2 regions of the Stutzerimonas sp. 21-1 genome follow, and region 2 is predicted to be linked to the other one. Evidence: riboswitches for the same ligand, from Rfam matches in the RefSeq annotation. Region 2 holds a riboswitch; the other holds the start of a gene.
The links. A riboswitch is a leader RNA that binds a small molecule or an ion and turns the genes downstream of it on or off. The one in region 2 is predicted to bind cobalamin.
Positions count from the first base shown of each region.

Region 1: linked by a shared signal. The riboswitch ahead of AC0ZJQ_RS03155 (TonB-dependent receptor domain-containing protein) and the one ahead of btuB (TonB-dependent vitamin B12 receptor) in region 2 are both predicted to bind cobalamin.

Region 1 is NZ_CM150500.1:654,593-669,714, forward strand. It holds gene nusB (transcription antitermination factor NusB) at 1-275, shown strand, start outside; gene thiL (thiamine-phosphate kinase) at 288-1,250, shown strand; gene AC0ZJQ_RS03130 (phosphatidylglycerophosphatase A family protein) at 1,290-1,787, shown strand; gene AC0ZJQ_RS03135 (retropepsin-like aspartic protease family protein) at 1,873-2,520, shown strand; gene ribA (GTP cyclohydrolase II) at 2,677-3,294, shown strand; gene AC0ZJQ_RS03145 (hypothetical protein) at 3,291-3,698, shown strand; gene AC0ZJQ_RS03150 (cobalamin-binding protein) at 3,698-4,498, shown strand; gene AC0ZJQ_RS03155 (TonB-dependent receptor domain-containing protein) at 4,518-6,389, opposite strand; gene AC0ZJQ_RS03160 (hypothetical protein) at 6,402-6,533, opposite strand; cobalamin riboswitch at 6,489-6,705, opposite strand; gene AC0ZJQ_RS03165 (hypothetical protein) at 6,714-6,845, opposite strand; gene AC0ZJQ_RS03170 (RNA helicase RhlE1) at 6,844-8,169, shown strand; gene AC0ZJQ_RS03175 (hypothetical protein) at 8,236-10,137, opposite strand; gene AC0ZJQ_RS03180 (TIGR03862 family flavoprotein) at 10,239-11,471, opposite strand; gene bfr (bacterioferritin) at 11,616-12,083, shown strand; gene AC0ZJQ_RS03190 (methyl-accepting chemotaxis protein) at 12,138-14,057, opposite strand; gene cueR (Cu(I)-responsive transcriptional regulator) at 14,217-14,654, opposite strand; gene AC0ZJQ_RS03200 (heavy metal translocating P-type ATPase) at 14,677-15,122, opposite strand, start outside.
Region 2 is NZ_CM150500.1:1,175,330-1,190,451, reverse strand. It holds gene AC0ZJQ_RS05895 (cobyrinate a,c-diamide synthase) at 1-107, opposite strand, end outside; gene cobO (cob(I)yrinic acid a,c-diamide adenosyltransferase) at 246-848, opposite strand; gene AC0ZJQ_RS05885 (hypothetical protein) at 848-1,423, opposite strand; gene btuB (TonB-dependent vitamin B12 receptor) at 1,447-3,309, opposite strand; cobalamin riboswitch at 3,427-3,640, opposite strand; gene AC0ZJQ_RS05875 (metallophosphoesterase family protein) at 3,793-4,596, shown strand; gene AC0ZJQ_RS05870 (C40 family peptidase) at 4,603-5,121, opposite strand; gene AC0ZJQ_RS05865 (C40 family peptidase) at 5,201-5,818, opposite strand; gene AC0ZJQ_RS05860 (cyd operon YbgE family protein) at 6,042-6,338, opposite strand; gene cydB (cytochrome d ubiquinol oxidase subunit II) at 6,335-7,630, opposite strand; gene AC0ZJQ_RS05850 (cytochrome ubiquinol oxidase subunit I) at 7,642-9,225, opposite strand; gene cydP (cytochrome oxidase putative small subunit CydP) at 9,222-9,401, opposite strand; gene AC0ZJQ_RS05840 (putative natural product biosynthesis protein) at 9,697-10,251, opposite strand; gene AC0ZJQ_RS05835 (DUF2946 domain-containing protein) at 10,358-10,723, opposite strand; gene AC0ZJQ_RS05830 (DNA-3-methyladenine glycosylase I) at 10,782-11,453, opposite strand; gene AC0ZJQ_RS05825 (3-deoxy-7-phosphoheptulonate synthase) at 11,637-12,728, opposite strand; gene AC0ZJQ_RS05820 (hypothetical protein) at 12,995-13,123, opposite strand; gene AC0ZJQ_RS05815 (COG3904 family protein) at 13,252-13,806, shown strand; gene AC0ZJQ_RS05810 (VOC family protein) at 13,977-14,399, shown strand; gene AC0ZJQ_RS05805 (ribonuclease Z) at 14,516-15,122, shown strand, end outside.

The sequences.
Region 1 (15,122 bases), 520 kb from region 2:
GCGTGGCCCGCAAGAAGACCGAGGTCGATCAGGCCATCGAGCCGAACCTCGACCGCCCGCTGGACGAGCTGGACCCGGTCGAGCTGGCGATCCTGCGTCTGTCCACCTACGAGCTGATGCAGCGCGTCGACGTGCCGTATCGCGTGGTCATCAACGAAGGCATCGAGCTGGCCAAGGTCTACGGCGCCACCGACGGGCACAAGTTCGTCAACGGCGTGCTGGACAAGCTGGCACCCTCGCTGCGCAGCGCCGAAGTGCGCAACCACAAGCGCTGAGGGCTACCCGCTTTGCTGGGTGAGTTCGAGCTGATCCGTCACTACTTCGCCGCCGCCGCTTGCGCCAGGGCCGGCGGCGAAGTTGTTCTCGGCATCGGCGACGATTGCGCCCTGCTGCAGATTCCGGCCGGCGAACAGCTGGCTGTATCCACTGACACTCTGGTCGCCGGGGTGCATTTCCCCGATCCCTGCGATCCTTGGCAGCTCGGCCAGCGCGCACTGGCCGTCGCCGCCAGCGATCTTGCCGCCATGGGCGCGACGCCCATCGGCTTCACCCTGGCCCTGACGCTGCCGGCCGCCGACGCACTCTGGCTGGCCGAATTCGCCCGCGGGCTGGATGCGATGGCACGCGACTGCAGCCTGCGTCTGATCGGCGGCGATACCACGCGCGGGCCGTTGTGCCTGACCGTTACGGTGTTCGGCCGGGTTCCTGCCGGGCAAGCATTGGTTCGGCATGGTGCGCAGGTCGGCGATCTGCTCTGCGTCGGCGGCGCGCTCGGAGAAGCCGCCGGCGCCTTGCCGCTGGTGCTGGGGCAGGCCGAGGCCGCTGCGGATGTCGCCGAGCATCTGCTGGCGCGCTACTGGTCGCCACAACCGCAGCTGGCGCTGGGCGAGGCGTTGCGCGGACGGGCCACGGCGGCGCTGGATATTTCCGACGGGCTGCTCGCCGATTGCGGACATATCGCCAAAGCCTCGGGCGTCGCGCTGCGGATCGAGCGCGAGCGGGTGCCGCTGTCCGCGCCGCTGCAGCGTTTCGCCGGTACCGCCGAGGCGCTGCGCTGCGCGCTCGCCGGTGGCGACGACTACGTGCTGGCCTTCACCCTGCCGCCCGCCGAGCTGGCGACGCTGCAGGATGCCCAGTGGCCGGTGCATGTCATCGGCTGCATCGTGGCCGGGCAGGGCGTGCAGCTGGTCGACGCGGCGGGCAACGAACTGCCGGTGTCCGCGCGTGGCTACAACCATTTCCATGCATAGGCGTCGCTGCGCCAGCACGATCAGAAAAGGAACGCTGTCTTGACTGACTCCTCGCCGCTCGCGGCCAAGCCGCAAGTCCTGGTCTGGTCCAACCCCTGGCACAACCTGGCGTTCGGCTTCGGCTCCGGCCTGATGCCGAAGGCGCCTGGCACCTGGGGCTCGCTGGTGGCGCTGCCGTTCGTGCCACTGTGGCAGTTGCTGCCGGGCTGGGGCTACGGCGTGCTGCTGGTGCTGAGCATACTGTTCGGCATCTGGCTATGCGGCAAGGTCGCCCGCGAGCTGGGCGTACACGACCATGAAGGCATCGTCTGGGACGAGTTCGTCGGCATCTGGATGACCTTCTGGCTGGCGCCGCAAGGCTGGCACTGGCTGCTGCTCGGTTTCGTCGTGTTTCGCGTGATGGACATCGCCAAGCCCTGGCCGATCAGCTGGGTCGACCGCCATGTGCACGGCGGCATCGGCATCATGCTCGACGACATCCTCGCCGGTGCCGCTGCCTGGGCGGTGATGCAGGGGCTGGTGGCGCTGCTGGCGTGATCAAGTGTGCGGCGGCTCGCTGAATCCTCCGTTCGGCTGGCGGAAGATTGCCCGGCCTGTCCAACGTCTCCTTTCAAGGACTTCCATGCGTCGCTTTGAACTTCTTCTTGCTGGCCTGCTGCTGTTGCCGTCGCTGGCGATGTCCGCGCCGATGGTGCAGGTGGTCGGGCTGTTTCCCGGCGCCGCAGTGCTGAACGTCGATGGCCAGCGCAAGCTGGTCCGGGTCGGTCAGACCGGGCCCGGCGGCGTCGAAGTGGTGAGTGCCGATTCGCGCGGTGCGGTGCTGCGCGTCGGCGGCGTCGAGCGCAGCTACGGCCTGAGTCGCGAGTACAGCGGCGCCGGCTATGCCGCGCCGGAAAAGACCCAGCTCAGCGTGGCCAAAGGCGTGGGCGGGCATTACTGGATCGCCGGATCGATCAACAGCCAGCCGGTGCAGTTCCTCGTCGATACCGGAGCGACCTCGGTCGCCATCAACGAAAACCAGGCGCGGCGGCTGGGCATCGATTACCGGGCCGCCGGCCAGCCGCTGCTGGTCAATACCGCCAGCGGTACGGCCAAGGCCTGGCGCGTGCGCCTGAACAGCGTCAAGGTCGGCGCCATCGACGTGCTGGGCGTCGAAGCAGTCGTACTCGAGGGCGAATCGCCCAGCGAAGCCCTGCTCGGTATGAGCTTCCTCGGCCGGGTCAGCTGGCGCGAAGACCAGGGTGTGTTCAGGCTGGAGTCGAAAATCTAGCGCTGGCAATCCCGCTCCGGCGGATGGGCGCCGTGCCACCCGGCCGGGCGGCATCGGCGCAGCGCTTCGCATTGCATTTGGCCGATTACGCTCGCCCTTTGCGCCTGCCAGTTAGTGTTACAATATCCGCCTTTTTCCTCTCTGGGATTTCCGCCCGTGTCTGTCGTGTTCGTCGCCGCTTCCAAACTGCCGACGCCGTTCGGTGTGTTCACCATGCATGGTTTTCTCGACCAGGACACCGGCAAGGAACATGTCGCGCTGACCCTCGGCGACGTGGCCGATGGCAAGCCGGTGCTGGGACGGCTGCATTCCGAATGCCTGACCGGCGACGCGCTGTTCAGCCTGCGCTGCGATTGTGGCTTCCAGCTCGAGGCGGCCATGCGTGCCATTTCCGAAGAAGGGCGTGGCGTGCTGCTCTACCTGCGTCAGGAAGGTCGCGGCATCGGCCTGCTGAACAAGATTCGCGCCTATGAACTGCAGGACGGCGGCGCCGATACCGTCGAGGCCAACGAGCGTCTGGGCTTCGCGCCGGACATGCGCGACTACGGCATCTGCCTGCCGATGCTCGAGCACCTGGGTATCGCCGAGGTCAAGCTGATGACCAACAACCCGCGCAAGGTCAAGGCGCTGCAGGGCTTCGGCATCCGTGTGGCGGAGCGCAAGCCGCTGCAGATCGCGCACAACCCGCACAACCGTAAATACCTCGCGACCAAGGCCGGCAAGCTCGGCCACATGCTCGGCGAGATTCATCAGGGCGAAGCCGAACAGTCGTGAATCGCGCCGCTGTCCGCCGCCAGCTCGCCCGCGAGGGCTGGCTGCATGCCGCGCTGATGGTGCTGCCGGCGCTGCTGCTCGGCCGCACCGGGCTGCAGTTGGGCAGCGGGGGACTGCTGCTGTTCGCCGCGGGCCTCGCCTCGCTGTTCTTCAGCCTGCCGGCGTTCACCCGCTTCAAACATGCGCTGATCGCCACGGAGCAGGCGCTCGGTGACACCGCCGAACCGGAGGCCTGGGCGCAGCTGCGGCGCATCCGCCGCCGCGCGCTGTTGATCGCATCATGGCCGGCCTGGCTGGCCGCGGTCGGTGCGCTGTTCGGCATGGAGCCGGTGGCGCGGCTGCTGCTGGTGCTCGGCAGCCTTTCCTTGCTCGTCCTCTATCGCATTCCGCGGCAGCTGCGCTGATGCGCTTGTTGTGGGTCGTCGCGCTGCTGCTGGTGTCGCTTTCGGTGAGCGCCGCACAGCGGGTGGTAAGCCTGGCGCCCTCGCTCAGCGAAATCATGCTCGAACTGGATGCCGGCGACCGGCTGGTCGGCCTGCTCGACGGCGGCGAGCGTCCGCCGGCACTGGCCGGGGTGCAATCGGTCGGCCGCTACGGCCAGGTGGAGCTGGAGACGCTGCTCAGCCTGCGTCCCGATCTGGTGCTGCTCTGGCCCGACAGCATTCCGCGCGGCCAGCGTCAGCAGCTGCAGCAGCTTGGCATCCCGCTGCTGGTGGTCGAGCCGTCGCGGCTCGAACAGCTGGCCGAACAGTTCGCGCTGATCGGCCGCGCTGTCGACCGTGCCGAGCAGGGCGCTCAGCTGGCCGAGCGCTTCCGCCACGGCCTGGCGCAGCTGCGTCAGCAATACGTGCGTACGCCGCCGCTACGGGTTTTCTATCAGGTCTGGCATCGCCCGCTGTATACGCTGGGCGGCCCGCAGATCATCAGCGAGGCGATCGCGGTGTGCGGTGGGGTGAACGTGTTCGCCGACCTTCAGCTGCCGGCGCCGCAGGTGAGCGTCGAAGCCGTACTGGCACGCGATCCCGAGGTGATCCTCGGTGGCAGCGGCGCCGAACTGGAGAGTTGGAAAGCCTGGCCGCAGCTCAGTGCGGTGCGCAGCGGGCGCTTGCTCGCCGTGCCGGACAAAGGGCTGGAGCGGCCGAGCTTCCAGATGCTGGGCGCGATCGGGAAGCTCTGCGAAGTGATGGCGCGGGCGACACCCTGAGGGCGCGCCCGCTTTCTGCTTAGAGCGAAGGGGTCCAGGTCATGGCGAACAGGACGGTGCGTCCGGCTTCGCGATAACCGTAGTTCAGCACCGGATCGGTCCAGCCTGGGCCGGTGGGGCGGTCGTAGGTTGCCAGCGCGTACTCGCGGTCGAACAGGTTGTTGACCTTGGCCTCCCAGAGCAGCTCGGGATGGCTCTGCCAGCCCGCACGCAGGTCGAAGATGCCATAGCCGGCCAGCTCGCGGGTGTTGGCCGCGTTGTCCTGGCGGGCGCTGGAGATGTGCCAGCCAGCGCCGGCCGACAGGCTGCCGAACTCGCGATCGATGTCGACACTGAGCGTGCGCTTGGCCCGGCGGGGCAGGGCATGGCCGCTGTCCCGGTCACGCGGATCGATGACGCTCACGCCCAGGCTGGCCTGCCAGCCCAGCAGCTCGCGGGCCACGCTGACCTCGAAGCCGTTGATCCGCGCCTGACTGATGTTCTCCGGACGGTTGGCGGCACTGTTCCAGGCAATCATGTCTTCCACGTCGGTGCGGTAGACCGAGGCTTCCAGCTGAGTGCCTTCTACGTCGGCGCGCCATTGCAGCTCGTAGGTCTTCGACGTTTCGGGGCTCAGGCCGGCGTTGCCCATTCCGGGGTAATAGAGGTCGGAGAAGGTCGGCGCGCGGAAGCCTTCGCCGTAGCTCAGGATCCAGCGCTGCGAATCGCCCACCGGCAGGCTGAAGGCGGCGTTCCAGCTGTTGTGGCTGCCGAACTGTTCGTTGTCGTCGTGGCGCAGGCCGAGCTCGGTACCGAAGCTGTCGCCCTGGAAGCTGTGCTGGGCGAAGAAGGCCAGGTTGTCGCGGCTGTCTTCCTGATAAGCGGTCGACGCGTCGAGACGGTCTTCGTACCAGTCGCTGCCGAGGCTCAACTGCTGGCGCTCGCTCAGTTGCAGCCGGTTGATCCAGGCCGCCGAGTGCCGCGTGGTTTCCAGGAAGCCGTTATTCCAAGCGCTGCCGGCACCCACCACCTTGTTGCGGTCGAAGCTGCGGCCGAGTTCCAGCCGGCTGTTCCAGACATCGGTCAGCTGACCGTCCAGATAGCCGCTGTAACTGCTGACGCGGAATTCGTCCTGCGGTGTGCCCGGCGCGAAGTCATAGGCATCGTCGTATTCGTTCTCGCCGCGCTGGTCGTTGAGGCTGAGGCCGGCCTGCCAGTCGGCATTGAGCTGGTGATCCAGCTTCAGGTGCATGGCGCGTGCGCGCTGACCGTCGTCGTCGCTGTCGGCACCGCGGTTGTCGCGGCTGATATCGAAACCGTCGCGCTCGTCGAGACTCGCGCCAAGATGGACACGGGTCTGCTCGGTGCCGGTCGCCAGGCTCAGGCTGCGCTGGAAGGTCTGGTTGCTGCCGGCGGCAAGGCGGATTTCCGGCTTCACGCCCGGCTCACCGCTGCGCGTAAAGATCTGGATGACGCCGCCAATCGCATCGGCACCATAGAGCGACGAGCGCGGGCCGCGAATCACTTCGACGCGCTCGATGTTGTCGATGGCGAGGTAATCGAGGCGGGCGAAGCCGCTGGTAGCCGAGGAAATGCGCTGGCCATCGAGCAGCACCAGGGTCTGCGCGGTGCCGGTGCCGCGCAGCGACAGCGACGGCAGGCCGCCGGCGCTGCCGACGGTCACACCCGGCACACGACGCAGCAGTTCCGGCACGCTGCGCGCCTGCAGGCGCTGAATATCGGCGCGCGTGAACACCGTGTTGGCGGCGGTGGCGGTGGCGCGGGGTTCAGCCTGGCGCGCGGAGGTCACCAGCATGTTGGGCAGCTGGTAGCTGTTGGCGGTGGTAGCGTCGGCAAACACCTGCGTGCCGGGCAGCAGCGCCACGGCCAGGGCAAGTCGGGACAGTTTCATTCTTGGAGTTCCTCAAAAGATCACAGCTTTCGAGGAGGGCAGGAACAAGCGGGGGCGAAAGGGCAGACGGCCGCGCTTGACGGTGCTGCCCTCCGCAACACCCGTCGAATCCACCAGGCCGGTCTCCGGGCTTTCGACGCTCATCGCGCTCGCCTTCCCATGTCGAAACACAGTGGCTGTCGAGCGGACGGCGATCCGGCTGGATCGCGGTCGATTACCGTTGCGGGGGCAGCGCCGGCCTTGCTCTCGCGAGCGCACCGGCTTCCCGTTTAATGCGGACCTTGCGGTCGTGCACACCTGGGCGGATAAGAAATCGCGCGAACCTTACGGCTGCGTGCCGGCAAACACAAGCTGATCGAAGGAGGTATGCGGCGACAGCGGCGCCACGATGGCGCAGCCGTGCCTGCTAGAATCCGCGTTTTTCACCATGCCGAACCGGCGCTGCGAGCCTGCCATGACCTTCGCCTCCCTGGGCCTGATCGATCCGCTGCTGCGGACCCTGGAAACCCTCGACTACCGCAAGCCGACGCCGGTGCAGGCCGAAGCCATTCCCGCCGTGCTCAAGGGCCGCGACCTGATGGCGGCAGCGCAGACCGGCACCGGCAAGACCGCCGGTTTCGCCCTGCCATTGCTGCAGCGCCTGACCATGGAAGGCGCCAAGGTAGCGAGCAATTCGGTGCGCGCGCTGGTGCTGGTGCCGACGCGCGAACTGGCCGAGCAGGTGCACGAGAGCTTTCGCGTCTACGGGCAGAATCTGCCGCTGCGTACCTATGCGGTGTACGGCGGGGTCAGTATCAACCCGCAGATGATGGCGCTGCGCAAGGGTATCGACGTGCTGGTGGCCACGCCCGGCCGCTTGCTCGATCTCTACCGGCAGAATGCCGTGGGCTTCGCCCAGCTGCAGGCGCTGGTGCTCGACGAGGCCGACCGCATGCTCGACCTCGGTTTCGCCGACGAGCTGGACCAGCTGTTCTGCGCGTTGCCGAAAAAGCGCCAGACCCTGCTGTTCTCCGCGACCTTCTCCGAGGCGATCCGACAGATGGCCCGCGAGCTGCTGCGCGACCCGTTGTCGGTCGAGGTCAGCCCGCGCAATGCCGCGGCGAAGACGGTCAAGCAGTGGCTGGTGCCGGTGGACAAGAAGCGCAAGTCCGAGCTGTTCCTGTATCTGCTGGCGGAACGGCGCTGGGGCCAGGTGCTGGTGTTCGTCAAGACGCGCAAGGGCGTCGACCAGCTGGTGGATGAGCTGCAGGCGCAGGGCATTGCCAGCGATGCGATCCACGGCGACAAGCCGCAGGCCTCGCGGCTGCGCGCGCTGGAGCGCTTCAAGGCCGGCGAAGTACAGGTGCTGGTGGCGACCGATGTCGCCGCGCGCGGGCTGGATATCCACGACCTGCCGCAGGTGGTCAACTTCGACCTGCCGACCGTCGCCGAAGATTACGTGCACCGCATCGGCCGCACCGGCCGCGCCGGTGCCACGGGCGAGGCGGTCTCGCTGGTCAGCGCCGATGAAGTCGATCAGCTGGCGGCCATCGAAACCCTGATCAACCAGGTGCTGCCGCGCCACGACGAGCTGGGCTTCGTGCCGGATCACCGCGTGCCGGCCACCACCCTCGGCGGGCAGATCATCAAGAAGCCGAAGAAACCGAAGAAGCCCAAGGACGCTGCCGGCAAGGGCAAGATCCACCTCGGCAACTGGTTCGACGAGAACGAAAAGCCCAACGCCAAACCCATCCGCAAGGTACCGAGCCTGGGCGGCGGCAAACCGGCGAAGAAGCGCTGATCGGTCGTAGGGTGGAAAACGGCGCAGCCTTTTCCACCGAAGGGCCGCAGTCCGTGCCGGCGTACCTCAGCCGCGCATGAACGACAGGTGGATGTCGCTGCCGTAGCGACGGATGATCTCGCCCTTGGCCGCATGGAACGCGGCGACGTCGCCAGCCTGCCCCGACTTGTCGAGTTTCCAGCGCGCCAGTTCCTCGGCGATCACGTCCATGAACAGCTCGGCCAGCAGCAGGCGGGCGGAGTCGCGGAAGTTGCCGTGGCCGTCGACGTACAGCTGCACGGTGGGCGCGGCGGTGTTGATCAGAATCTTGCGCTCCGCCGCGCTGTACACCGCCCGATCCATGTCCTCGCCCAGATAGCGGAACTCGTAGCCGGTGAACATGGCTTCACCGTGATCGCGTGCGGGGCGGTGTTTGCCGGTCGATGGATGCGGCGTTTTGCGGTGATGGGCATGCGCCGTTGCCTGTTCGGCGATGACGATCTCGCACCAGGCGAGATAGCTGCCGGCACGCACGACGATCTCGCCATGCTCGGCGGCGGACTGGCCGCGCACCGTCCATTGCAGATACGGCTCCTCGCCCAGACTCTGCAGCGCGACCGCGGCCGGCAGCGGATCGATGTACAGGCCTTCGCTGAGCGATGCCTCGACCTGCAGGATGGTGTCGTCGGGCAATTGCTGCCGATCGAACAGCAGGCGGACGTGGAACGGGTGCTCCGGCGGACGGTAGTAGAACGGCGTGCTGAAGCGCAGCGCCGCGGCCGGTTCGCCATCGCTGGCCGAAGCGGTCACCGCAGCAATTGCCGGCGGGACGACGCCGAAATCGTGGATCGCCGCCTGGTTCATGCGCTGCAGCAGGTGGTCGATCATGTGCGCGGTGCGCCCCGAGGTAGTGGCGCGCTCCAGGTGCTTGAGCTTTTCCTGCTCGGCCATCACGAAGGGCGCGATCAGCTGGCTGACGGCCTTGGAAAGGGCGGCTACCAGCGGCGTTTTCGGATTCAAGCCGGCGCGTTCGTCGCTGATCACCGCTACGCCCTGGCCGAGCTGTTCGATCAATGCCGGACAGCGCAGCGTACCGAACAGGTATTCGGTGCCGACCTGGTTCTCGTAGTCGAACAGCTGGCAATCCAGCACCGCCGTGCCCGACAGCACCAGCAGACCGCTGGTGCGCTCGTCGCCGCGCGGCACCAGTTGCGCGTCCAGCGCACGCTTGAGGGTCAGGCTGAAGGGGAAGGTCTGCCCGTCGCAGTGGAACTCCCCCGGCTGGTCGGGGCCGAGCAGCAGCAGTGAGGGCGGCTCGTCGAAACGAATCCGCCCGCTGCGCTCGATCTCCACGCCATCGCGCAGTTGCGCAAGCTCCACGTGCCGACGGTTCAGCACATCGCGCAGGTAGATGTTGTTGGCCAGCGAGTCGATCAGGGCGTTGAACTGGGAGATGCTGACCTGGCTGCTTTCGATGACGATGGCCACGCGGGTGCCATTGCCGGCAATGCCGAGGCGCTCGCGGTCGCGCTCGGTCACGGGACGGTCCTGGCCGCCGTCGTCGTAGAGGTAGCCGCCGTTCTCGGCGCGGAACAGTTCGATGCGCGACAGCCGCCCTTCGTGGATGGTTTCCAGCCAACCGTAGCCGAGGCCGAAGATCGCCTGCTTCAGGCCGCGGCCGAAGTAGCCGCGACCGCCGCCGATGCCCTGGGCCAGCGGGCTGTGGGCGCCGCCGTAGCTGAGAATGAAGCAGGCGGTGGCGAAGGGCATGCCCTGTGCCTGATCGGTGACCGCCAGCAGGGCGCCGCGGCGGTGGCGTTCATACTGGATGAGCAGCTGCCCGGACACCGCAACGCCGGCCGCCTCCAGCCGGGCATAGCTGTCGTCGCTGTTGGTGAGCAGCTCGACCAGCGCCTTCTCGATCGAGGCGAAGCGTCGGGAGTCGATGTCGATGACGCGTTGATCCACCGGAATTGCATTGACGGCCATCGGCTTGCCTCGCTTTGCATGGGGGCGGCGCGCCGGGACGGATGCAGTGGCGCGCTCGATGCCACTGAAGCTAGCAGCGCAACGCCGGCAAGGCGAGGTGGCTAGTGGTCGCGCAGCCAGCGCAGCATGCCGTCGGCCGCCGCCCGGCCGCTGGCGAAACAGGCGGTCAGCAGATAGCCGCCGGTGGGCGCTTCCCAGTCGAGCATTTCACCGGCGCAGAACACGCCGGGCAGGCGCTTGAGCATCAGCTGCGCATCCAGTTCCTCGAATGGCACGCCGCCGGCGCTGCTGATCGCCTCGTCCAGCGGCCGTGCGCAGACGAGACGGAGCGGCAGCGCCTTGATGGCGGCAGCCAGCGCCGCCGTGTCCTGAAAGGTCGCGGTGTCGGTCAGCTCGCGCAACAGCGCCGCCTTGACGCCGTCGAGTTTGAGCTGGCGATGCAGGTGCTTGGCCATCGACTGCGAGCCACGCGGCTTGGCCAGCGCGCTGGCGACCTGTGCCTGACTGCGATCCGGCAGCAGGTCGAGCAGCACGGTGGCGACGCCGTCGCGGCTGAGCACCTCGCGGATCGGCGCCGAAAGCGCGTAGACCAGGCTGCCCTCGATACCCGTTGCGGTGAGCACGAACTCGCCTTTGCGTGGGGCTTCGCCAGGCAGCGCAAGGCTGACGGTCTTCAGCGGCGCACCGGCGAACTTCTGCTGCAGGTGATCGCTCCAGGCGGGCACCTCGAAGCCGCAGTTGGCCGGGCGCAGCGGCGCAACGCTGACGCCGCGTGCCTGCAGCAGTGGCACCCAGGCGCCGTCGGAGCCCAACCGCGCCCAGCTGCCGCCGCCGAGGGCGAGCAGGGTGGCGTCGGCGTCGAGCAGATGCTCGCCGTCCGGCCCGGCGATGCGCAGCTGGCCGCGCTCGTTCCAGCCCAGCCAGCGATGGCGCGTATGGATGTGCACGCCGCTGTCGCGCAGGCGTCTGAGCCAGGCGCGCAGCAGCGGCGCGGCCTTCATGTCGGTCGGGAATACCCGGCCGGAGCTGCCGACGAAGGTGTCGATGCCCAGACCGTGAATCCACTGGCGCAGCGCATCCGGACCGAAGGCTTCCAGCAGCGGGCGCAGTGCGTCGGCGCGTTCGCGGTAGCGGCCGACGAACGTGGCGAAGTCCTCGGCGTGGGTGATGTTCATTCCGCCGACGCCGGCCAGCAGGAACTTGCGGCCGACCGAAGGCATCGCATCGTAAAGCTCGACTGCGACGCCGGCCTGGCTCAGCACCTCGGCCGCCATCAGACCGGCGGGGCCGCCGCCGATGATGGCGACACGGGACGAGCGGGCGGAACGGGTCATGGCGCAAGCCTGGCGAAAAATGAAGGGCGGGCATTGTAGCGAGTCGTCGTGGCGCTGGCAGCGCGGCTGCCCCGGCAAACTTGACCGCTGCCGGTTCTGCGTCGATGCTTGCGCGCGTGATGCATATCCCGTCGGAGAGAACCCATGAAAGGCCAGGCACCGGTAGTCGAATATCTGAAGGAGCTGCTGCGCGGCGAGCTGGCGGCACGCGATCAGTACTTCCTGCATTCGCGCATGTATGCCGATTGGGGCTTCAGCCGGCTTTACGAGCGCATCGACCACGAGATGCAGGAAGAAACCGAGCACGCCGATGCGCTGCTCAAGCGCATCCTGTTCCTCGAAGGCACCCCGGACATGACGCCCGAAGCGATCAACCCCGGCCACACGGTACCGGACATGCTGCGCAGCGATCTGGCGCTGGAGTACAAGGTCCGCGCCGCGCTGGCCAAGGGCATCGCCCTGGCCGAGCAGCACGGCGACTACGCGACCCGCGACATCCTGGCCGCGCAACTGCAGGACACCGAGGAAGACCACGCCTACTGGCTCGAGCAGCAGCTCGGCCTGATCGACCGTATCGGTCTGCAGAACTACCTGCAATCGCAGGCCAGCTGAGCTGCGTTCACCGCGAGACTGCGCCCGGCGCGTCTCGCGGCCTTCCCGTAGTGCTCAGAGCCGGAAACGGCTCACCATCGTTTGCAACTGACCGCCCAACCGCGCCAGCTCGGTACTCGAGGCGGCGGTTTCCTGGCTGGCCGCGGCGGTCTGCTCGGAAACATCGCGCACATTCACCACGCTGCGGCTGATCTCCTCGGCCACCGCGCTCTGCTCCTCGGCGGCCGCGGCGATCTGCTGGTTCATCGCCTGGATGTTCGACACCGTGCGGGTGATGCTGCCCAGCGAAGCACCGGCACGGCGCGCCAGCTCGACGCCGCTGTCGGTGAGGTCGCGGCTGGTGTGCATGATCGTCGCGACCTCCTGCGTGCCGTTCTGCAGCGCGGCCACCAGCCCTTCGATTTCCTCGGTGGATTTCTGCGTGCGTTGCGCCAGACCGCGCACCTCGTCGGCGACCACGGCGAAGCCACGCCCGGCCTCGCCGGCGCGCGCGGCCTCGATGGCGGCGTTGAGCGCCAGCAGGTTGGTCTGTTCGGCAACCGCGCGAATCACCGTCATCACGCTGCCGATCTTGTCGCTTTCGCTCTGCAGCGCGCTCATCGCCTGGGTGGAGCGTTCCACCGCCTCGGCCATGCGCTCGATCTGCGTGACCACCTCGGTCACCACGCGATCACCCTCGCGGGCTTCGTTGTCCGCGTCGGTGGCGGCCTGCGCCGCCTGTTCGGCGTTGCGTGCGACTTCCTGCACGGTGGCCGACATTTCGTGCATGGCGGTGGCGACCTGATCGGTTTCTTCCTTCTGGCTGTTCACTCCGGCGCTGGTCTGCTGGGTGACGGCGGACAGCTCTTCGGCGGCGGCGCTGATCTGGCTGACGCCATCGCGGATGCCGCCGATCAGCTCGCGTAGGGTCGCGCCCATCTGCTGGATGCCGCGCTGCAGCACGCCGAGTTCGTCGCGCCGCTGAACCGGCGCGGTGGCGCTGAGGTCGCCGGAAGCGATGCGCTCGACGTCGGCCAGGGTGGCGCGCAGCGGCAGGATGATCTGCCGGGTGATCAGCCAGGCGGCGAGCACGCCGAGCAGCAGCGCCAGCAGTGTGCTCACCAGCAGCTGGCTGCGCGCTGCGGCGCTTTCGCTGTCGAGCTGATCGAGCTGGTACTGGTAGAGCGTGTCGCTGATGCGCACGATTTCCTTCTGCTGGTCGGTCATCTCCTGGCGCGACTTGGCGATGGCCTGGATGGCCGCTTCCAGCGACTCGATGGTGGTGCGGTACTGGTCGAGGGCTGCGGCGACGCCCTGGATCGTCTGGCGGTGCGCATCGAGCGCCGCGCCCTGCTCGGCAACGCTGGCCTGCGCGGCGTCGAGCTGCGTGTAGATCGCCTGGGCGGCGGCGTTGCCGGGTGCCGCCATGTAGACGCGCAGCAGGTACTGCGCGCGCTGTACGTCTTCCTTGATGCGGGTGATGGCGAGCAGCTGGGCGAAGCGTTGCGCGTCATCCTCCGGCAGCTGCAGCACGCCTTCGGTGACGCCGGCGGTCAGCTCGTGCAGGCGGCTGGCGGCGGCCTCGATCGAGGTCCGGGCGTCGTTCGCCTGCGCGTAGGCGCGGCGCATGTCGTTCAGCGAGTTCTGGTACTGCGCGTTGTAACCGGCCTGCTCCTTGAGCAGCGCGGCGTCGGCGGGATGCTTGAAGGTGTTGAGCAGTTCGGTCTGCTGGGCGATGTACACGCTCAGGTTCTTGTCCAGTCGCGCGGTCGATTCGCTGTCGCCGTTGGCCAGCATGAATTGCAGGCGGGCGATGCGCAGGTCGGTCAGCGTCTTGTTGAGCTGCGAGATGTCGGTCATCCAGCCGCTGCGCTGGATGACGCCGCCCAGGCTGCCCCAGCCGCTCCACGCGAGGATGACGGTGAGGGTGAGTACGGCGCCGAAGCCCAGCGCGAGCTTCCTACTGACGCCCATGTTTGCAAACCAGTTGTGCATGACAGTCCAACCATGATGAGGAGTTCGTTCCGAACGAGCGGCCTTGTGAGCGGCCCGCCGGTGTCTTCGCTCCTCCTGTCGGCGGTCGACATGCAAACTTGAACGTAAGGCGAGAAATAGTCGCTGCCCGCGCGCCGCGGGCTGGCCGGCGGCGCCGGATCAGCGCTCGGCAGGAGGCGCCGACTCCGCGTCGGAACTGGCTGCACAACAGCCCGCCTCGATGCCGCGCAGGATCGGGCAATCCGGGCGATCATCGCCGGCGCAGTGGTCGACCAGCTCCTGCAGGGTGTCGCGCAGGCCGACCAGTTCGGCGATCTTGCGGTTCAGTTCGACGATATGTCCGGCGGCTAGCGCCTTGACGTCGGCACTGGCGCGCTGGCGGTCCTGCCAGAGCGTGAGCAGCCGGCCGACTTCCTCCAGGGAGAAGCCCAGGTCGCGCGCACGCTTGATGAAGCCCAGGCGGTGCAGGTCGTCACTGCCGTAGCGACGGTAGCCGTTGGCGCCGCGCCCGGCCGGAGTGATCAGGCCGATGGATTCGTAGTAGCGGATCATCTTCGCCGACAGGCCGCTGCGCGCTGCTGCTTGACCGATATTCATGCTGCCTCCGTGTGCTCGTCGTTCAGGGTTTCCAGCGCTTGAGCAGCAGCGCGTTGCTCACCACGCTGACGCTCGACAGCGCCATCGCCGCGCCGGCCACCACCGGGCTGAGAAAGCCCAGCGCCGCCAGCGGAATGCCCACCAGGTTGTAGATAAAGGCCCAGAACAGATTCTGCTGGATCTTGCGGTAGGTGCGTCGGCTGATTTCCAGCGCCGCCGGCACCAGCCGCGGATCGCCGCGCATCAGGGTGATGCCGGCGGCGTGCATGGCCACGTCGGTGCCGCCGCCCATGGCGATGCCGACATCCGCCGCGGCCAGTGCCGGCGCATCGTTGATGCCGTCGCCGACCATCGCCACCACCGCGCCGCCGCGCTTGAGTTCCGCAACGGTGGCGGCCTTGTCCGCCGGCAGCACCTCGGCGTGCACATCGTCGATCTGCAGGGCTTCGGCCACCACACGGGCGCTGC
Region 2 (15,122 bases):
CGCCCGGCCTGCGTGTGCAGGCGCGCCAGGGCGGCGGTGACGGTGGTCTTGCCCTGACCGGAGGCAGGCGCGGCGATCAGCAGCGCCGGACAATTTCTGCTATTCATCGCAGCCTCACGGGGCGGGTTGAGTCACGGTGGATGTAAAGAGCGACATCCACGCTACAGTTCCGAGGCCTGACGTAGGGTGGAGACGCTTCACCCATCCACCGAAAACGCGCCCCGTGAAGGTCTTGAGCGCCGGCATCAGAACTCCACGCCCTTCTGCGCCTTCACTCCAGCCTTGAACGCGTGCTTGACCAGGTTCATCTCGGTCACCGTGTCGGCGGCTTCGATCATCCCCGGCAGCGCGCCGCGACCGGTCACCACGACGTGCTGCAGCAGCGGCCGCGCGGCGATGTCGGCGAGCACGCGGTCCAGCTCCAGATAGCCGTACTTCAACGCGATGTTCAGCTCATCGAGCACCACCAGGCCGATGCGTTCGTCGTCGAGCAGCTCGCGGGCCACGGCCCAGGCTTGCTGCGCCTTGGCGATGTCGCGCTGGCGGTCCTGGGTTTCCCAGGTGAAGCCCTCGCCCATCACGTGGTAGCGCACCTCGTCGGGAAAGCGGCGGAAGAACGCCTCCTCGCCGGTGCTGGCCGCGCCCTTGATGAACTGCACGATGCCGACCTGCATGCCGTGGCCGAGCGCGCGGGCGACCATGCCGAAGGCCGAGCTGCTCTTGCCCTTGCCGTTGCCGCTGTGCACCAGCAGCAGGCCGTATTCGTCCTGCGCCTGGGCGATCTTCTCGTCCACCAGCGCCTTCTTGCGCTGCATGCGCGCGCGGTGCCGCTCGTCACGCGCGTCCATCAGTGCGCCTGCCGCAGGCGGTTCAGGCGCAGAGCCGAGACGATGCCGACGTGCAGCACCAGCGCGGTGCCGACGTAGAACGCCAGGTTGCCCAGATGCCGCGGCACGTACTCGGCGATGCGCGGCAGGAAGCCGGCCAGCGTCGGCTCGGGGTAACGTCCGGAGAAGAAGTAAAAACCGCCGCCGGAGAGCAGGTAGGCAACGAAGGCCGCCACCATCAGCGTCGGCACCAGCAGCGCGAGGCTGCGCAGGTCGCCGCGCTGCCAGCCGGCGAACAGCCGCCCGGCCAGCCACAGGCTGCCGTAGGCCGGCACCAGCGCCCAGTAGGCGGGCGACAGGCACCAGTCGCTGATGGTGCCGCTGGCCAGGGAGGCGAAGTCCAGCACGGAGGCTTCGGCGAACAACAGCGCGAACATCGCGCGCGGGCGCAGGTAGAAGCCGGCGAGGAAGAAGATCGACCAGCTGGCGCTGGGCAGGTTCTCGACGCTGGCGAAGTGCTGGCCGCGGGTCATGGCCAGCAGCAGGATCAGCGCGACGCCGATTGCCAGTTGAGCGCGGGTGGAAAGGACGTGCATGCGGTGCTCCTCGGGTGGGGGGTTCAGATCGCCTGGTAGCGGACGGTGAAGTACACCGCGCGGCCGGGCTGTTCGTAGGTCTGGGTGGTTTCGTAGTCGCGGTCGAACAGGTTCGCCAGCTTGAACTGCAGGCGCCAGGCGTCGTCGACGCGGTATTCGCTGCGCAGGTCCACCAGCGCGTAGCCGGGCATGCGCGTGTCGTCGGCGTTGCTGGCCTTGTCGAAGCGCTCGCTGGACGCATACAGCGAGGCGCCCAGGCCGATGGCGCCGAACTGGCGATCGACATCGAGGTTGAACTGGCGCTTGGCGCGGCGCTGCAGCAGGTGACCATGGTTGGCCTTGCTGCGGTCCTGCGGGTCCATGACGGTCAGGTTGGCGGCCACCTCCCAGCCAGCCAGCACCGTGGCGACGCTGGTCTCGATGCCGCGGATGCGCGCCACGTCGACGTTCTCCGGGCGCATGGGACTGGTGCCGGCCCAGACAATCAGGTCCTCGATCTGGTTTTCGTAGGCGTTGACGCTCCACTCGCCCCAGCCGTGGTTGCCGCGGATGCCCAGCTCGTAGCTTTGCGACTCCTCCGGCTTGACGTCCGGGTTGCCGGTGGTAAAGGCGCTGGCCGGGTAGTACAGATCGTTGAAAGTCGGCGCGCGGTAGGCGGTGCCGTAGGCAGCGGTGAGCGTCAGCGCCTCGCTCAGCTCGAAGCTGTAGCCGAGGCTGCCGGTATCGTGGGAGCCGAAGAACTCGTCCTTGTCGCGGCGCAGGCCGGCCTGCACGCCGTGCCGGCCGAAGGCAGCCTGATACTGGACGAAGTAGCCGCGGTTGTAGCGGCTGTCCTCGGCGTAGGCGTCGCTGCTGTCGATGCGGTCCTGCTGGTAGTCCATGCCGAGGCTCAGCACCTGCGCCTCGCCGACATGGAAATCGTTTTGCCAGCTCAGGCTGTCGCGGCGGGTATCGAAGCGCGAGTAGAAGGCGCCATCCTGGAAGTTGTCGCTCAGGTCCTCGCTGTGCCCGGCCTGCAGGGTGACGTCCCAGAAGGTCAGCGGCGAAAAGCGCGCGCGGCCGCTGAGTGCCTGCAGGGAGCCGTCGCTGTAGGCATCGCGGCCGCTGGTGCCGCGCGTCGAGCGGGTGTCGAAGTCGCTGTGGTTCTCACTCTGCAGCCAGCTGCCGTCGAGCTCCAGGCCGTTGGCGAAGCGATAGCCAGCGCGCAGCTGCGCGGACAGCTCGCGGTAGCCGTCGGCGTCCGGCTCGTAGGCGTCGGGTGCGCTGGCGCGCCAGGCACGGGCGTTGATGCCATCGGTGGACTCGCTGGCCACGCCGAGGTTGAACCAGCCGTTGCCCTGACCGCCAGACAGCCCGGCCGAGCCGCTGTAACTCGAACGCGAACCGGCGCCCGCCGAGAAGTACGGTTTGACGCCGGCGTCGCCGCCGCGGCGGGTGAAAATCTGGATCACCCCGCCCATCGCCTCCGAGCCGTACAGGCTGGAGCGCGGCCCGCGGACGATCTCGATGCGCTCGATCTGCTCGACCGGGATGCTCTGCAGCGCGGCGCTGCCGGACGTTGCCGAGCCGACACGGATACCGTCGATCAGCACCAGCACGTGCTTGTCGCTGGTGCCACGAATCGACACCGAGGTGCTCTTGCCGCGTCCACCATTGCTGGTGACGCTGACGCCGGCCAGGCGCTGCAGCAGCTCCGGCACGCTGCCGGCCTGCTGGCGCTCGATCTGCTCGCGGGTGATGACGCTGCTGGCCGCGATAGCCACCGGCGAGGCACCGGTCCGGCTGGCAGTAATCACCTGCTCGCCGAGCAACAAGGCGCCCTCGTGGGCCAGAGCAACGGAAGGCACGCCCAGCAGGACGGCCGCCAGGGAAAGGGAGTTGCGCATTGGATCAGGGTTCTCCGTCGTGCCCACCCGCACGACCAAAAGTCGCTGGAGACAGACGGCAGAACCCGCAGGAAGGAGGCACCCGAAGGTACGCACCCGCTCAGCGCCCGCCGCACTGTCAGTGAAATGCGACAGGCCGGTCTCCGGGCTTGCGAGCGGATGCCTGGCATCCCGAAACCGCGCCTTCCCGTGCGTGAGCACAGTGGCCGTTGCGGTTTCTCGACTCGCCTACCGTTGCGGGGGCAGCGCCGGAATCGTCATTGCGACTGGACCGGCTTCCCTGTTTCACCTCCTGACCAAGTCAGGGGGCACCTGAAGCGACGCGCAGGTTAGTCCAAGGCCGGAAGGGACGCAATCGCGAACATGTCGCAGTCAGCAGCAAACTCTGCTTGCAGATTGGACGCATCGGCCTGGAACGGCGGACGGCGAACGGCTTCGAATGCCACAATGCCCTCCATTCGCCAGGACCGACGACAGCGCCCCATGACCAGCATCGTGCAGATCTCCGACACCCACTTCGGCACCGAACAGCCCGCGGTGGTCGAGGCCCTCGAACAGCATGTACGCGAGCATCGCGCCGATCTACTGGTGTTTTCCGGCGACATCACCCAGCGCGCACGCCGCGCCCAGTTCGCCGCGGCGCAGGCCATGGTGCGGCGGCTGGAGGCCGACGGCGTGGGCCGCAGCCTGGTGATCCCGGGCAATCACGACATCCCGCTGTACAACCTCGCGGCGCGCCTGTTCAGTCCCTACGGCAATTACCGTCGCTACTTCGGCGAGCAGTTGGAACCGGTGCTCGAGGACGAGCGGATGCTGGTGATCGGGCTGAACACCACTCATCCGCGGCGGCACAAGGACGGTCGCGTCACCCCGCATCAGGTGGAAGCGGTGGCGCGACGGCTGGCCGCCAGCGACCCGGCCAAGCTGCGCATCGTGGTGGCGCATCAGCCGTTCGGCGCGATGGTGGAGAGCGATCTGCGCAACCTGCAGCACGGCGCCGCACCCGCGCTGCAATGCTGGGCGGAGCACGGACTGGATCTGGTGATGGGCGGGCACATCCACCTGCCCTACGTGCTACCGCTGTCGCGGCAGTATCCGGGCCTGACCCGGGAAATCTGGATGGTGCAGGCCGGCACCACACTGTCGACACGCCTGCGCGGCACCTCGCCGAATTCGCTGAACCGGCTGAAGCTGCAGACCGGAGCCGAGAAAGGGGTCTGCGTCGAACGCTGGGATTTCTCCGACGGGCGCTTCATACCCGCTTCGCACTTCACCCTGGGCTGGTAAGCCGCGTCACGGATTGCGCGCCAGTCGCTCCTCCTCGAGGACGCGCTTGGCACCGAGATAGGTCTTGGCCCAGTAGCGGTTGCCCAGGCTATCGAGGCGGACCGTGCCGCCGGACGACGGGGCATGGACGAAGCGCCCTTCGCCGACGTAGATACCGGCATGGCTGACGCGGCGCCCGCCATCGGTGGCGAAGAACAGCAGATCGCCGGCCTGCAGCGCGTCACGACCGACATTGGCCGAGCGCATGCGGCTCATTTCCACGGTGGTTCGCGGCAGCGCCACGCCCGCCGCGCCACGGTAGACGTAGCCGATCAGGCCGCTGCAATCGAAGCCGCTATCGGGTGTATTGCCGCCGTAGCGATAAGGCGTACCGACCAGCCCGAGCGCGCTGAACAGCACATCCTCGGCCACCGGCGAGGCGGCTTGCACGGACGGCGCGGTGATTTCAGGAGTGGGCGCACGACCGGCGCAGGCAGTCAGCAGCGCGGTCAGGACAAGCAGCGAGAGGCGAGCCGGAAAGGGCATGGCAGAGCGATCCTGGCGGTCGAAGTGTCACTCTGCCGGCACGCGGGGCGTTGCGCAACCCCGCGGCGAGATCGGTCGATCAGTTATGTGCGGTGGTATGTTCCATCGGCGCGAGCGCCAATACCCGCTTGGCCTCCATGTAGCTGGCCCGCCAGTACTTGTCGTCCAGGCTGTCGACCCGCACGCCGCCGCTGCGGCTGCTGGAGGAATGGATGAAGCGGTCGTCGCCGATGTAGATGCCGGCGTGGGTGACACGACCGCGACCACGGTTGTTGAAGAACACCACGTCGCCCGGCTCCAGCTCGCTACGCTTGACCACCGGCGCGTCGAGGTTGATCAGCTCGCGGGTCGAACGCGGCAGCTCGAGCCCGGCTTCCTTGCGGAACAGAAAACCGACGAAGCCACTGCAATCGAAGCCGGTCTTCACCGAGTTACCGCCGTAACGATACGGCGTGCCAACCAGGGTGAAACCGCGTTCGAGGATGCTGTCGGCCAGTTGCGGCAGCTGGTAGGCGGTGTCGTCGGAGAATTCCTGCTCGCCCGGTTCGACGGTGTCGAAGTCGATGGCAGCCTGATCGAAAACCTGGCCGCTCGGGGCAGAAGTGTAGGCGGTGTCCGGCTGGGTCTGCTGACCGGCGCAGGCCGTCAGCAGGGCGATGAGTGCGAGAGGCACGAGGGGTGCGAAGCGTTTGCGCATGGGCACGACCGTGTCGGGGAAATTGAAAGTGCCGGCGACTATGCCTTCAATCGCCTCGATGCGCAAATTCAATTGCCCGAAATGTGACGAATCCGCTGCGGCAAAACGTCTGACCGCCCCTCGCCAAAAAGCCGGCCGTCAGCCGCTGGAAAACGCATCGTTTTCCGCCGTGGCACGCGCCGCGAATGCCTGGCAGCGGCGCTTGCACGCCCGTATCCGAGGTTCAGCCCAGAGCGGGCGCAAGCAGAATGGAATACCCCAGCGCCAGCAACGGCCAGCCAACCAGCGGCCCCAGCAGCCAGCGCCACAGCCACAAGCGCGGCACGAAACCGACCCCATGCACAAAACCGGCGCTGACGCCCCACATCACCAGCATCAGCTGCGGATGGCTATAACCGCCCTGCCCGCCCAGCATCGCGGCCGGATGAATCAACAGCACCAGCGCCAGCGGCGCGGCCAGCAGCAACGACAGCGTGCGACTGGCCGTCCCGTAGAGCCGTCCAGCACCTATGTTGGTCACGGCTCGGCGTCCAGGTCCTGCGTGGCTTCGAGCCAGAGCGCATTGATGATGCCGAAGCTGCACGCCAGCAACACACCGAGAATCCAGGTGAAGTACCACATCGTCATTTCTCCCAGGCGAAGCGGGCGCGACGGCCCGCTCGCGCGTTTTCTATACAGGCCGTGAGGGTTCGCTTCGATCGTCTTCTGATTGATCCGGCCCCACATGCGGATGTAGCTCCACAGCGTGTAGCAAAGGATCAGCGGCACGAAGATGCAGGCCACGACAAACATGATGCCCAGCGTCTTGCGGCTCGACACCGCATCCCACATGGTCAGGCTCGATGCCGGGTCCAGGCTCGACGGAAAGACGAAGGGGAACAGCGCGAAGCCCGCCGTGCAGATAGCCCCGACGATCATCAGGCTGGTGCCGAGGAAGCTCAGCCCGCCACTGTTGCGGCTCGCACCGAACAGCGCCAGCAGCGCCCCGAGGATGCCGGCCAGCGGCGCGATCAGCGTGATCGGATAGCGACCGTAGTTGCCCAGCCAGCCGGCATTGTCCTGCGCCACCTGCTTGTGCAGCAGCGGATTGAGCGCAGCACCGGGATCGGTGATCGACACCTGGGTGAAGCCCTGGATGCCCAGCGCCAGCCAAACCCCGGCGGCGACGAAGCCAAGCAGGAACACCAGCGCGCACAGGCGCGTCGCCTGGCGCGAACGCTCGCCCAGCGCGCCATCGGTGCGCAGCATCAGCCAGGCCCCGCCATGCGCGCAGAGCATGCTCAGACTGACGATACCGCACAGCAGCGCGAAGGGGTTGAGCAGCGTGAAGAACGAGCCGTGGTAGCTGGAGCGCATCAGCTCGTCGAGCTGGAACGGCAGGCCGAGGAACAGGTTGCCGAACGCCACACCGAACACCAGCGCCGGCACCGCGCCGCCGACGAACAGCGCCCAGTCCCAGGCACTGCGCCAGCGTGGATCTTCGACCTTGCTGCGGTAGTCGAAGCCCACCGGCCGGCAGAACAGCGCGAACAGCACCAGCAGCATCGCCCAGTACAGCCCGGAGAACGCCACCGCATAGACCATCGGCCAGGCGGCGAACAGCGCACCGCCGGCGGTGATGAACCACACCTGGTTGCCATCCCAGTGCGGCGCGATGGTGTTGATCGCCGCGCGCCGCTCGTGGTCGGTCTTGCCGACGAAGGGCATCAGCGCCATGGCGCCCATATCGAAGCCATCGGTGAGAGCGAAGCCGATCAGCAGCACGCCGATCAGCACCCACCAGACCAGCTTGAGTACTTCGTAATCGAACATGGTGGTTTCCCTCAGGCGTGCGACGGGACGTGAGCCGCTGCGGCCGCGCCCTGCTCGAAGTGATAACGGCCGGTGTGCAGGCTGCTCGGGCCGAGCCGCGCGAAGCGGATCATCAGGAACATCTCCACCACCAGCAGCAGGCTGTAGAACGCCACCAGCGCGATCAGCGAACCCCAGATATCCCCCGCCGCCAGCGTCGAGGTGGACAGGTGGGTCGGCAACACCTCGGCGATCGACCAGGGCTGACGGCCATGCTCGGCGACGTACCAGCCGGTCTGCGCCGCGACCCACGGCAGCGGCAGGCTGAACAGCGCGAATTTCAGCAACCACGGCTTGCGCTCGGCGTTGCGCTTGATCGAGGCCCAGCTTGCCAGGGCGAACAGCACAAGCATGAGGAAGCCCGAGGCGACCATCACGCGGAACGTCCAGAACAGGCTGAACACATCGGGAATGGTGTCCAGTGCGGCCAGCCTGATCTGCTCGTCGCTGGCATCCACCACGTCGGGCGTGTACTTCTTCAGCAGCAGGCCGTAGCCCAGATCGTCCTTCACCTCGTTGAAGGCGGCCTTGGCCTGCTCCGAGGTGTCGCCGCCGCGCAGCACCTGCAGCCGCGCGTAGGCGAGCATGCCGTTACGGATGCGTAGTTCATGCTCGGCGATCAGGTCCTTGATGCCCTTGACCTCCTCGTCCACCGAGCGGGTGGCGATCAGCCCCAGCACGTAGGGAATCTTCACCGCGTAGTCGGTGCGCTGTGCCTCCTGATCCGGCAGGCCGAAGAGGGTGAAGCCCGCCGGCGCCGGATGGGTTTCCCATTCGGCCTCGATGGCCGCGAGCTTGGTCTTCTGCACATCGCCGATCTCGTAGCCGGATTCATCGCCGAGGATGATCACCGAGATCGTCGACGCCAGGCCGAATACCGCGGCGATGGCGAACGAGCGGCGGGCGAAGCCGAGGTCACGCTTCTTCAGCAGATAGAAGGAGGAGATCGCCAGCACGAAGATCGCCCCGGTGACATAGCCGGCCGACACGGTATGGACGAACTTGACCTGCGCCACCGGGTTGAACAGCAGCGCGCCGAAGTCCACCAACTCCATGCGCATGGTCTCGAAATTGAACTCCGAGCCGACCGGGTTCTGCATCCAGCCGTTGGCGATCAGAATCCACAGCGCCGAGAGGTTCGAGCCCAGCGCCACCAGCCAGGTCACGGCGAGGTGCTGCACCTTGGTGAGCCGATCCCAGCCGAAGAAGAACAGGCCAATGAAGGTCGATTCGAGGAAGAACGCCATCAGCCCTTCGATGGCCAGCGGCGCGCCGAAGATGTCACCGACGTAATGGCTGTAGTAGGCCCAGTTGGTGCCGAACTGAAACTCCATGGTCAGTCCGGTGGTGACGCCCAGAGCGAAGTTGATGCCGAACAGCTTGCCCCAGAACTTCACCATGTCCTGATAGACCTGCTTGCCGGTCATCACATAGACCGACTCCATGATGGCCAGCAGGAACGCCAGCCCCAGGGTCAGCGGCACGAAGAGAAAGTGATACATCGCCGTCATGGCGAATTGCAGGCGTGACAGATCTACAACGTTTTCCGAGATCATCTCGGCCCTCCCTCGGGATTGGCATCCCGCTTATCAAGCAAATGCTCGGCGACCCGCGCCGAACCGTTCTCGGGAATGCTGGGAGCATCGAACCAGATGTTTTTTATGCTTATGAGGATCGCGATCTTGACCAGCAGCACCAGCACGATGTCTCGCCGTAGCGATGACTTGAACATGCATTCCTCCCTGCTTATGCGCCGACTGTCTCGATGACGGCGGGCAGCGGCATAGCCGCAAACCCTGCACCATGCGAGACGGAAGCAGTGTCCCGCTCCACCGGAGCGCTCACAACTGCGACGGCTTGCCTCAGGCTCCGGGCGTTGCGGCGCCCTGGTGCTTGCCGTCTCGCTTGTTCAGCGTAGCCCCTGGCGTGCAACGCGCAGCGCTGTTGGCAAGCTCGGCGGGCGAGGATTCCCCGACGAGCCTCGGATTCAGCGCCGCACGGACGGCCAGCGCGGCAGACTGTCGCGCTCACGGCACCCGCAACCAGCGGCGAAAACCGTTGCCGGCGGTGCTCGAAAGCGGGCTCCAGGCGAAATCCCAGGGCGGCGGCGGCAGCTCTTCCAGCTCGGCCGGAAGAATGCGGGCGCTGCGTTGCACGCGGGGCTTCCAGTCGAACACCCTGTCGGCGCTGCCCTGCCAGCCCAGCACGATGCCCAGCGCGGCGCTGTCATCGGTCCCGGCCCAGCGCGCCGCCGCGGCCAGCATCATCGCCTCGATATCCTCGGCGTCGATCCGCTCGCGGTAACGCGAGGTCAGCAGCCAGCGGCAGGCGCTCAGATGGAAGGTCCAGTCGAGCGCGAGCTGGCACCGATAGGCCCAGGTCATGAAGTCGCGAAAGAGTGTCAGGCCGTCCGGTGGGTCGAGCTTGAGCAGCCGCGGGCAGACATCGAACAGGGCGTGCCAGTACGGCAGCAGCTTGGCGTCCAGGTGCACGAAGTTACGGGCATTGCTGGGATAGTCCGGGAACGGCAGCCAGGGGCTGGCGCGATTCTCGGTGCGGGTGAAGCGTTCCATCACGGTCATGCTGAATGGTCCTGAGCTGAGGTGCCGCCAGCTCGCGCCGGCAGAGGCCCACCCCGTAGCGCACAGAAGGCTGCGGCCGGGCGGTTCAGTGGTCAGTCAGGACGATTCAGGGCGCGCGAGGGTTGAGCGTGGGCCAGTGATGCCGCGGTCCGAGACGCTCGGCGCGCCGCAGCGGAATGCTGAGCGGCGTGCGCCGACCGGGCCAGATCAGTCCGAACAGCGCAACAAGCGCGACGAACAATGAGCTGCACAGCGGGCAATCGAACGGCAGTGTCAGGGCGGCGACGGGATCGCCGCCAAGGTCGCCCGGCGCGAAGTCGCCATCGTCGCTGAGGCAGAACAGCCCCTGCCCCATCGCCAGTTCGAAGCCGACGTGCGAGGCATGCTGCAGGCTGCAGGCGAAGCCGTTGAACAGCAGGCTGACCAGCAGCAGGCAGCCGATCAGCTGGCGGTAATTCTTGACGATGGTCATGTTTCGACTTTAGCACCACCGCCCGCCGGCCCGGCTGCGCCAAACCGTCGCAACCGCCTCAGTGGTTGACGGTGTACGCCAGCATCGCCGAGAGATGACACAGCGGCCGACCGCTTTCGGCCTGCCACTGATTGAAAGCGGCCTGCATCGCGGCTTGGTCGCGCTGGCTGGTGGGTGCCTTGTCGATGATGCCCTGCGCCTTGAGCGCGGCCACCACATCGGTACTCGGCACGAAGGTGTCCTTGCCGGCCATGCGCAACAGACGCGGCGCGGAGACCCCACCGAGCTGGCTGCCGTGCCGCGCCAGGTAGCGCCACAGACCGACGATGTCGCTGCCCGGCCAGTCGGCGAGCAGGTTGCCGAAACTGCCCTTCTCCTTCGCCACGTCGAGGACGAACTGGGCATTGCGCGGCACGCTCTTGAGCTTGCCCAGATGACGAATCAGCTGGGTGTTCTGCATCAACCGCTCGATGTGCTCGCCGCCCATCAGCACCACCTTGTGCGGATCGAAGCCGAAGAACGCCTGCTCGAAAGCGGGCCACTTCGCATCCACCAGGCTGTGCTTGAGCCCGGCGCGGAAGATGCGCAGGGCGATCAGCGACAGATAGCGGTCGTCGGCTACCGCGCGCAACGCCTCGGCACTGCTCGGTTGCGGCAGACGCGCTTCCAGCGCCGCCGCCGAGCCGAAGCGGTTGAGGCAGTATTCGTGCAGCCATTTGTAGTCATGCATGGATGGGCCTTTCGGTTGGGCAAGCGACGGCAAAGGGTGCCGAGGATAGTGAGCGGCTGCAACTGGAGCATCCAGCCGCCGGGCGAACCAGGCGCGCCGAAATTGCCCGCCGACAAAGCATCCGCTGCGCCGTAGGGTGGAAAACTCGCGAAGGGATTTTCCACCGTGAGCGCCCGCCAGACCTCAGTCGCGCAGCCGCCCGGCGGCCTCGCGCAACAGTTGTGCGGTTCCGCTCCAGCCCAGGCAGCCATCGGTGATCGAGACGCCGTAGCGCAGCTCGCCGGAAAGCGGCTGGCAGCCGTCGAACAGATGGCTCTCCAGCATCACCCCACGCAGGCTGGTGTCGCCGGCCAGGCGCTGGCTCAGCACGCTGTCGAGCACCGCCGGCTGGCGCAGCGGGTCCTTGCCGCTGTTGGCATGGCTGCAATCGACCATGATGCGCGGCGCGATGCCCTGCTTTTCCAGTGCGCGGCGAGCGGCGCCGACACTGCCCGCGTCGTAGTTGGGCGCAGCGTGGCCGCCGCGCAGCACCAGATGGGTGTCCGGATTGCCGCGCGTCTGCAGCAACGCCGGATGGCCGAGATCGTCGATGCCGAAGTGCTGATGCGGATGTTCCGCTGAACGCATGGCGTCACAGGCGATGCCCAGGCTGCCTTCGGTGCCGTTCTTGAAGCCCACCGGCAGATCCAGACCACTGACCAGTTCGCGGTGAATCTGCGACTCGCTGGTGCGCGCACCGATGGCGGCCCAGCCCAGCAGATCGTCGAAGTAGCCGGCGGCCAGCGGTTGCAGCAATTCGCTGGCGATCGGCAGGCCGCAGGCCAGGATGTCCAGCATCAACCGACGCGACAGCCGCAGGCCTTCGGCCATGTCGCCGCTACCGTCCAGATGCGGATCGTAGACCAGCCCTTTCCAGCCGACCGTGGTGCGCGGCTTTTCCACGTAGGTGCGCATCACCAGCAGCAACTGGTCGTCGAGCTCGCGCGCCAGCTCGGCCAGGCGTTCGGCGTATTCCAGCGCCGCGGCCGGATCGTGCAGTGAGCAGGGGCCGACCACCACCAGCAGGCGCGGGTCATGGCCATCGAGGACGGCGCGGATGGCGTTGCGATCGGTCTGGATACGGGCGGCGAGCGTGTCGCTCAGCGGCAAGCGCTGGCGCAGTACGGCCGGGCTGGGCAACGGCTGGGCGCTGCGGCGGGGAGGGAGTGGGTCGGCCGCGCAGTCGCCAAGGGCGAGTGGGAGGGCGGCGTTCTGGGCAGTGGCGGATGCATTCATGATCGGGCGATTCCTTCTGCCGGCGCGGCAAGGCCGCGACGGCGCTAGTCGTGTGTTCGTTCGAGTGGTGTCAGGCAGGCGTCGAAGCGGCTAAATCGCCAGTCGTAGCGGTAATAACGATCGGTGCGGTAGTAAGTGGTCATGCTGCATTCCTCGTGACGTTGGGCCGTTGGCGGCCGAAAAAACAAAACCCCCGGTCGGGTGGCCGACCGGGGGTTCGAAAACTGTCTGGTGGCGACCCTGCTTGCTAGGGCGCCTGTGGGGTATCAGGCGCGCCCGTGGCTAAACCAGTACCCAAAGTAATAACCGGCAGCGACGACCAGCCGCGCACGCAGCACCGCGACGCGAGCGGCGGCGGTATGAGCGAGGGCAGAACGGTCGAGGCTGAGCGGCATGCTTATCTCCAGAAGTGTCCGAACCATACTCCAGCGTCACGGCAGGTTTCAACCTGCGTGTTCCGGTAGGCGAAACCGCGCGTGATCGGTATCTTCGCCACCTCCGTCACGCCAGGAACGCCCGTCACATGCTCCGTCCCGCCCTGCTCTGCGCCTTCGCCCTGTATGCCGGCTGCGTTTCGGCGCAGGTGGAGGTCATGCCCGTGGAGCATCAGACCCAGGGCAAGGTTCTCGTCGCGCGCGTCACCGAGCAGGTCGCTCCCGGCGACTATCAGGCGCTGCTGCGCGGCATCGCCGCGCATCCCGGCAAGTACGCGCGCAAGCTGCTGATCCTCGACAACATCGGCGGCAGCACGCCCGAGGCGATGCGCATGGGCTACCTGCTGCGCGAAACCGGCTTCGACGCGCTGGTGCCGCCCGATGCGATCTGCCAGGGCAGTTGCATCTACCTGCTGGCCGCGGGCCAGCAGCGCACCGTGCGTGGCCACGTCGCGCTGCAGCGGCCCTATCTACCCAGCGGCGAATCGGCGCTGGCGGTCGGCCAGCTGCCGCGCCGCACGCCGCAGAACTACCTGCGCGACATGGGCGTCGACCCGCTGCTGGCGCTCGACATACAACTGCTCAACCCCGGGCAGCTACGCATGCTCAAACCACACGATCTGGCGCGCTACCGCCTCAAGTGATCCGTCGTCTCCAGCCGAAAACCCCGCCAGGCTGCCGCTGCGCAGGGCCAGCGTTCGACCGGTGATCGGAGCCGGCGGCAATCGCCGCAGGTCCGTCTAGGCTTTTTCCAGTCCCACGAACGAGCCCGCGCGAACCGGCTCCTCCGAACGATTGCGCCAAGGAGCGTGACATGAAACTTTCCACCTACCTCACCTTCGACGGTCAGGCCCGCGAAGCCTTCACTTTCTACCAGCAGGTGCTGGGCGGCACGCTGGAGATGATGACCTTCGCCCAGGCACCCGAAGCCGAGCACTTTCCCGCCGAGCATCGCGAACGGATCATGCACGTCTGTCTGACGCTCGATGACTACCGGCTGATGGCGTCCGACACCATGCCCGGCATGGACTGCGGCAGCGGCACGTACGAGGGCATCAAGGGCTGCTCGATCAGCCTGCATCCCGACAGCGTGGCCGAGGGCGAGCGCCTGTTCGCTGGGCTGTCTGCCGGCGGCCAGGTCGTCATGCCGATGGAAAAGACCTTCTGGGCCGAACGCTTCGGCATGTTCACCGATCGCTTCGGCGTGTCCTGGATGGTCAACTGCGAACACCCCTGAGGCCGACATGCCGGTGAGACTTGCGTCACCGGCGCAGGCGCATAGACTGCGCGTCGCGATGGCCCCTGTCCGTCGCCGGCCTCCGGCCGCCCCGTGAATCGAGGAGCGCACGCGCTGTGGATCTGGTCTTTCTCGGCACCTCCTCCGGCACGCCCACCCGGGCGCGCAACGTCACCGGCCTGGCCCTGCAGGAGGACGCCGGCAAGGCCTGGTACCTGATCGACTGCGGCGAAGGCACGCAGCACCGCCTGCTGCGCATGCCGCTGTCGCTGCACGACCTGCGCGCGATCTTCATCACCCATGTCCATGGCGACCATTGCTACGGCCTGCCCGGCCTGCTCGCCAGCGCCGGCATGATGGGCCGCCGGCACCCGCTGGAGATCATCGCCCCGGAAGGCATCGCCGACTGGCTGCAGGCGACGCTGCGCATGAGCCACGCCTGGCTGGGCTACGAGCTGACCTTCCATGCGGTCGAAAACCTCGGCGAGTGGCGCAGCCTGAACATGCGCGTCGCGGCAACCGCGCTGTCCCATCGCGTGCCCTGCTACGGCTACAGCTTCACCGAGGCGCGCCCGGACCCGCGCTTGAACATCGAGCGGCTGGAGCGCGACGGCGTTCCGCGCGGCCCGCTCTGGGGGCAGCTGGCACGCGGCTTCGACCTCGAACATGAAGGTCGAACGCTGCGCAGTGAGGACTACCTGAGCTTCACCCGCGCGCCGCGGC